Linked DNA regions of Desulfosediminicola ganghwensis. The protein of the gene in region 2 interacts with the protein of the main gene of each other region in a pairwise test. Links are inferred from orthologs where the notes say so. Each region holds a gene or a part of one and is shown on either strand. Other genes may lie near its edges.

What was found. Proteins that work in one complex are often made in the same cells at the same time.
Region 1: the proteins of secD (region 2) and pheT interact in binary tests that used the Escherichia coli proteins (3 or more experiments, as listed by UniProt). The link is inferred for Desulfosediminicola ganghwensis from one-to-one orthologs.

The regions. Positions count from the first base shown.
Region 1 is NZ_CP050699.1:4,391,797-4,395,313, forward strand. Bases 1-3,068 are described here. They hold pheT (phenylalanine--tRNA ligase subunit beta), read left to right. Parts: upstream 1-347; coding sequence 348-2,789; downstream 2,790-3,068. Other genes in these bases: pheS (phenylalanine--tRNA ligase subunit alpha), read left to right, coding at 1-320; FCL45_RS18840 (integration host factor subunit alpha), read left to right, coding at 2,796-3,068. Also shown: more of FCL45_RS18840, read left to right, coding at 3,069-3,086; FCL45_RS18845 (MerR family transcriptional regulator), read left to right, coding at 3,124-3,504.
Region 2 is NZ_CP050699.1:5,553,896-5,557,895, reverse strand. Bases 436-3,535 are described here. They hold secD (protein translocase subunit SecD), read right to left. Parts: upstream 3,218-3,535; coding sequence 653-3,217; downstream 436-652. Other genes in these bases: FCL45_RS23880 (YkgJ family cysteine cluster protein), read right to left, coding at 436-633. Also shown: more of FCL45_RS23880, read right to left, coding at 1-435; FCL45_RS23870 (phosphotransferase), read left to right, coding at 3,727-4,000. UniProt on the Escherichia coli protein: Part of the Sec protein translocase complex. Interacts with the SecYEG preprotein conducting channel. SecDF uses the proton motive force (PMF) to complete protein translocation after the ATP-dependent function of SecA.

The DNA of each region.
Region 1 (3,517 bases), 1.2 Mb from region 2 along the record:
AAAAGATGTTCGGCAAAAAACTGGCACTCAGATTCCGCCCCAGCTTTTTCCCTTTTACCGAACCCAGCGCTGAAGTAGATATAGCCTGTGTTATTTGTGAAGGTAAGGGCTGCCGTGTCTGTAAGAAAACCGGCTGGCTCGAAATCCTCGGCTCCGGCATGATAGATCCGGAAGTTTTCAAGATGGTCGGTTACGATCCAGAGGTCTACAGCGGATTTGCCTTCGGACTCGGTATCGAGCGTATCGCTATGCTCAAATATGGTATCGACGACATCAGGCTTTTCTACGAGAACGATCTCCGTTTTCTTTCCCAGTTCTAATCGCTCCTATAATACGACTATACCGCTATGAAGTTCACTCGTGACTGGTTGCAAAATTATGTAGATACAGACGAGCTGTCTAATGAACAGCTCGCCGATCACCTCACCATGCTCGGTCTAGAGGTTGATTCTGTAGAGCAGCTCTACCAGGATCTCGCTCCACTGAAGACCGGCCATATCCTGACTGCGGAAAAACACCCGGATGCAGACAAGCTTCAGGTTTGTGAAGTACAAATCGGAGATGAGGTTCACCAGATTGTCTGTGGTGCGCCCAATGCACGCGCCGGGCTTAACGTTGTTGTTGCCCTGCCCGGTGTCACCCTGCCTGGCAATTTTAAAATTAAAAAGGCCAAGGTTCGTGGTGTTGCCTCTGCCGGTATGATCTGCTCTGAGCGTGAGCTTGGCTTGAGTGAGGATCACAACGGCATCATGGAATTGCCCGAAGATGTTGCCCACGGAGAGTCTTTTGTTGAGGCCATGGGTCTTGCCGACACCATGATCGAAGTAGACCTGACTCCGAACCGCCCTGACTGTGCCTCTGTCATCGGTGTTGCCCGCGAAGTTGCTGGTATTGTCCGCAAGCCGCTCGAACTGCCAGTTGCAGATGCCAAGGTCGATAGCACCAGCAGGGAATTCAGTGTTGATGTTGAATCCACGGAACTGTGTCCCCGCTATGCCGCACGTCTTATTAAGGGTGTAAAAATCGGCCCATCCCCATGGTGGCTCCGTAAACGGCTCCTCGCCGTTGGCCTGCGTCCGATCAACAATGTGGTTGATATAACCAACTTTGTGATGATGGAATATGGCCAGCCATTGCATGCCTTTGATTTTGACAGGCTTGCCGGTGGGAAAATCATGGTCCGTACTCCCCGAAAAGGTGAAGAGACCTTTACCACCCTGGATAACACCGAAAGAAAAATTGATCAGGACACACTGCTGATTTGCGACGGTGACAGACCTGTGGCACTCGCCGGTGTTATGGGCGGGCTCAACTCAGAAGTTTCCGATCAGACCGTCAACGTCCTGCTCGAAAGTGCCTGCTTCAATGCGGTATCAATCCGTAAAACCGCTCGTAAGGTAAATCTTTCCACTGATGCATCATATCGTTTTGAGCGTGGTGTAGATCCGGGTGGCACAATCAACGCCCTGAACCGCGCCACCGATCTGCTCGTTGAACTCGCGGGAGGAGTTGCAGAAGAGTCCGGAGTCGACGTATTTGGCGGTCGAAAGCCGCTGAACTCCCAGACCCTGAAAATATCCAGAACTGCGCAGCTTCTCGGTATAGAACTCGATTACGGGAAAATTGCTGATCTGCTCGAGTCCATCGGTTTTCAATGCAAACCGAAAGATGACGATACCATCTGGGTACTTTGCCCTACTTTTCGTGTTGATATCGAGCGGGAAGCAGATCTGGTCGAGGAAGTTGCCCGCCTTTACGGCTACAACAATATCCCGACTACCCTGCCTCAAGCGTCTCTCAGCTACCCTGAGCAGGACGAAAAACGCTTTAAACGCGCAGACGCAACCAACATGCTGCTGTCAATCGGTTTCAGCGAAGCGATCAACTACAGTTTCACCACCGAGAAGCACAGCGACATGCTGATGCTGGCAGAAGATGATGTACGACGTCAATATGTGCGCCTGCTTAATCCGCTCACTGAAGATCAGGCTGTTATGCGTTCCATGCTCTTGCCAGGGCTCCTTGAGAATGTTCGACGGAACATCAGCTTCCAGAAAACTGCGGTAAAACTGTTTGAGATCGGCAAAGTCTTCCAGCCAACCGAGAAAAACGCTCAACCTGTCGAGACAAGTCATATTGCCGGTACGATCAGCGGCAATAGAAATGGGGAGTCTTCTCCGCTTCACTTTCCAGCCGAAAACGTTGATATTCTTGATGCTAAAGGTGCTGTCGAGTATCTGCTTGAAGAGATGCGTTTAACCGACAATAAAAATTTTCCTATAGAATTTGTCCATCCTGTTGAAGAAGGGGTGGAAAAATTTTGCGACTCGGACTATGCTCTTCTGGTTTTTGCTGGTGGAACTCTGCTTGGTTCCATTGGAAAGGTTCTGCCTGATGTTCTTCGCAGCTTCGGAATCAAACACGATGTGTATTACTTCGAATTGAATTTCGACAGCATCTGTGAACTTCAGAGTTCACCTCGCGAATTCAACCCACTGCCGGTCTACCCGTCCGTCAAGCGTGACATTGCGCTTGTGGTTCCGGTTACCGTTTCCGCCGGTGAGTTACTCGCGAAGGTACACGAAACCAGAGAGAAACTGATCGAGTCAGCTGAAATTTTTGATGTTTTTCAGGGCGACAAGATCGAGAAAGGATTTAAAAGTGTGGCGGTTTCCATTACCTACCGATCGGCAACCAAGACACTTACTGAGAAAAATGTGGAAAAAGCCCACGGAAAAGTTGTAAAGTTGCTTACCGATACTTTCGGTGGCAGTTTTCGAGATGCATGAGGATATATGAACAGCAGTAATTTAACACGTAAAGACCTGGCCGAGGCGATTGCTAATCAGCTCGGCTATCCACAGAGCAGCTGTGCTGAAATAGTAGACAGCTTTCTCGATACTATGAAAGATGCTCTGCTGACAGGCGAAACCATTAAACTGGTTCACTTCGGCACTTTTACAGTTCGTGACAAGGCTCCACGTCGGGGACGCAACCCGCGTACCGGTGAGTCTATCACGATTAAGAAGAGGCAGACCGTTAGCTTCAGACCGAGCAAGAAGCTGAGAGAGCAGATTAACGTCTAGATCTCAGTCGCTCGCCAATAAGGAGTTCGCTGGTTCTATGAAATTCAACATCCCAGACAAGCTCTACTTTAAAATTGGCGAAGTTTCGAAGCTGGCCAAAGTGCCAACCCACGTTCTTCGATATTGGGAGACCGAATTTAAAGAAATCACTCCTAAACGTGCAAACTCCAAACAGAGGTTGTATAGCAGGGAGGACGTGGAACTCATACTGACTATTAAAATGTTGCTCCATGATCACCGCTACACAATAGCTGGGGCCAGGCAACTCATCGAGAGCAACCAGGAGATTACTGAAAGCCTGGCTGTTCAGCAACAACATGCTCAAGACCCTACAAAGGTTTCAGAAATCAACGAGGTTCTTGACTCTATTAAAAGTGAATTGCACCAGCTGCAGCAGTTCATCGATAAAAATAGATAATCCATTAAGGTTT
Region 2 (4,000 bases):
TAGTGTACCGGCGTGAACCTGGGCCCTGAATACGTCAATATTGTACAGAGCCAGGGTGTAAAGCCTGAGTTGCTCATCATTAGGCATAAACAGGCCCTGCCTGATTTTATCGTGCTGGATCAGGGTGGCGATGGCGTCATTGAACCGATTATAAGAGACCAGATCCTGATCCTGTGAGTACTTCTCAGGAGTCTGTTCCACAGATTCAGCAAACCCTTTACAATGAGACTCTTTCATCAGCACAAAATGTTGATGAAGTTCACCGCTTCGAGTCCGAACGGCTGCTCTGCCGAGCGGGTATGCCCGGCAGGCCCCAGGGCGGTGCGAATAGATCGCACAGCCCTTTTCCTTGTCAACGAAGGCACAACTTGCCTGCCCATCATCTATCATGGTCAGGTAATATTTGGGGAACATGTCTTGCTCCCCGCGCTCCTCAATGATGTACTGGTCGTGTAACTGCTGGGAGGTTAAACCGGTACCCCGGCGCATTCGCAGTACGTCATATGGTGTCAGTGCAAGCTCAAGCATTTTGCAGCAGTCGGTGAAGCATGGCACACCAGGGTGGCAGGCAAAGTTGAAAGGCTCGTCTGACTTGAGGCGGTAAACCGCCTCAGGGAATTGTGGTCGTGACATGTTGACGTATCTCCTGTGATTACTGTTCGCGTTTCCAAAGTGTCAGCAGCGGACTCGCGATAAAAATCGAGGAATAGGTACCGACAAGTACACCTGTAAGCAGTGCGAACGAGAAGTCATGGATTACGGAACCGCCAAGTACGAACAGGGCCGCCAATACCATAGCCGAAGTAAGCGAAGTAACGATTGTTCTACTGATTACCTCATTAACGCTCATGTTGATAATGGGGATAAGCTTATCCTCACTGGCCTTCTTCAGGTTCTCACGTATGCGGTCGAAGACAACAACGGAGTCGTTGAGTGAATAACCAGCGATAGTGAGTAAGGCTGTTACGATAAGCAGCGTGATTTCCACATTCAACAGGTAACAAATTGCAAGCACCACCAGCACGTCATGGGCTGTAGCTGCCGCTGCGGCCAGACCAAAACGGATGTCAAAGCGCATTGCCAGGTAGAAGATAACACCGACAAGGGAAATCAGGATAGCCTGGATAGCCTTATTACGTAGCGCAGCAGAGACGGAAGAGCCGATTTCAGACTGGCTTTCGAGGACAAAGCCTTTATCTGCAAGGTTCTCATGCAAGATGACGTCAACACTTTCAGCGAGATTGGCGACGGTTGCTTCATCCTGCTTTATTTTGACGATCAGACGGTTCTCGTTTTCAACCTCCTGCAGGTTAAAACCTTCGAGGTTACTGCCGTCAAAAGCTGAACGAACTTCACTCATTGTGAAGTTCTGGCTTGCCTGATACTGGAGCAGGGAGCCACCGGAGAAGTCAACGCCAAGGTTGGCAGTGCCACGAGCGATCTGCATGAATGCGAAAAGGCCAATACAAACCATTATGCCGGAGCCGACATAGGTGAATTTGCGTAGGCTCATGAAGTCGAGGTTCGGCTTCTTGGTGAACTGCATGAAGCGCAGTTTCTTCATTGGCTTGCCAGAATTGAAGGTGTCAAAGAGCAGGCGGGAGAAGAACAGAGCGGTGAAAAGGTTGAAAATAATACCCAGAGAGAGGGTAACGGCAAAACCTTTAATCGGGCCGGTGCCGAAGAGAAACAGTGCAGTTGCGGTAATAAGTGTGGTGACCTGGGAGTCGACAATGGTCCAGAATGCTTTGCCGAAACCGGAGTCGACACTCGAGCGCACCGATTTTCCTAGCGCATACTCTTCCCGCATTCGTTCAAAAATAAGTACATTCGCGTCAACGGCCATACCGATGGAGAGGACGATACCGGCGATACCAGGAAGGGTAAGTGTGGCATTCAAAATGGCCAGACCGGTGAAGAGAAGCAATATGTTCAGGGTCAGGGCGAAGTTGGCAATAATACCGGAGAGCCTGTAGTAGATGAACATAAAGGTCAAGACGAGTATCGCCCCGAAAACACCGGAACTCAGGCCCCTTTGGATGGAGTCCTGACCAAGTGTTGCGCCAACGGTCATGTTCTGGATAATGTCAACAGGAGCCGGCAGGGCGCCAACTCTGAGCACGATTGCCAGATCTGATGCCTCTTCGTGACTGAAGCTGCCGGAGATCTGTGCCGAGCCACCAAGAATTTTCTCACGAATAACAGGCGCTGAGCGCACAACGTTATCAAGGACAATGGCCATCCGCTTGTTGACGTTCTGCTCGGTGATGTGACCGAAGAGTTTGCCGCCGCGACTGGTAAGATCAAGGCTGACGTACGGCTCATTGAAGGTGCCGCCTATGCGTACCTGGGCGTCTTTAACCATGTCGCCGGTCATTAACACCTGATTCTCAAGCAGAATAGGTACGGAGACTTCCTGCTTGGTGTTGGGGTCGATGGATTTTTCAAAGTGAATAGAAGTGTTCTCGGGCAAAATGGAACTGAGTGCACGATTCAGCTTGCCGATTTCTTCACCGTCTTGCCACTGTCCGGATTGAACAGCCTGATTCACCAGCTCACGGAGATTGAGTCCGCTTGAATCTGCAACCATCTGGAATTCGAGCTGAGCGGTGTCGCCAAGGAGTTTCATGGCGCGTTCCGGATCACGTATGCCTGGAAGCTGAATAACAATCTCATCGGCACCCTGACGGAGAATAACAGGCTCGGCCACACCAAACTGGTCAATCCTGTTTCTGATGATCTCAAGAGACTGATCAACAGCGTGGGTTTTGATGTAGGAAATTCGCTCATCTTTCAAACTGAGAAAAATGCGGGGAAAGGTTCCTTCCTTTGATTCGAGACGGGCGTCAATGTCAGGGAAGTCATCGGTGATGAGGGCCTGAACCTGTTTTACCGCTCCCGTATTGGGCAGGGTAAAGATAACCGTTGCAGGGTCATTGGACGGTGTGCGTACAGCACTGATTGATTCTTCTGCCAGGGTATCCTTGATATCGTTGGCTGAAAATTCGAGGGCGTTTTCCTGGGCTTTGTCAAGATTGACCTTTAAGATCAGGTGCATACCTCCTTGAAGGTCAAGGCCAAGCCTGAGCCCTTCAGGGGCAAGATATTGCTTCCACCAGTTTGGGGTGGAAGAATAGAATGAGGGGACAATCGTGACTACGGAGAGTACGACCAACATGGCCATGAGACCAAGTTTCAGCTTTAGTGATGTGTTCATTGATAGCCCTAAAGAAAGTATCTGTAATAGGTTATGATCTATTCAAGCGGTAAACCACTATCATTGTATGGTTTCAAATGCAGCGATTATAACGTGATGACTGATTCTTGCAAGGTTATGCGTCGAATTATTCACGTAATGATGCATGAACAGGCCGATGATTTATGCTGGGTCCAGCCAAATTCATGGGGCCGGTGCGAATAAATCTGCATCAAACTTTCATGCTGTCAGACGTTGATGTACTGAAAAAGCAACATAAGTATACGGGCTTTGGAAGATGAAAGAAAGAGAGGATACATCCCGTTTTCACGTCCTTTCGTGTAGTGGTAAAGTAATAATCGTACTGTGCCGGAAATGGAAATTCAACACTGCCATTTAGAAGTGTTCGTCGGCCTGCCTGCAGGCTGGGCCAGCGAGTTAACCGGTTCCGTTGACATCAATAACTATCGAAAAGATTGTTGGTAATATCATGGTCGTTTCAGGTTATCGATTTTTTTTCGGAGGTACAGATGGATGCTCTACTCCCTGATTATGTCCAATGGCTTATGGATAAAGAGAATTATCCACACCAGGTGGAGTCAGTTGAACTAATTCAGACACATATCTCCTACATTGTTCTGGCCGGGGCGTATGTGTATAAATTTAAAAAGCCCGTTGATTTTGGTTTTCTGGATTTTACATCATTGGAGAAACGAAAATATTTCTGTAATGAAGAGCTGCGCTTGAACAGACGATTATGCCCCAATGTTTATCTGCGTACTGTAGAACTCGGCAAATGTTGCG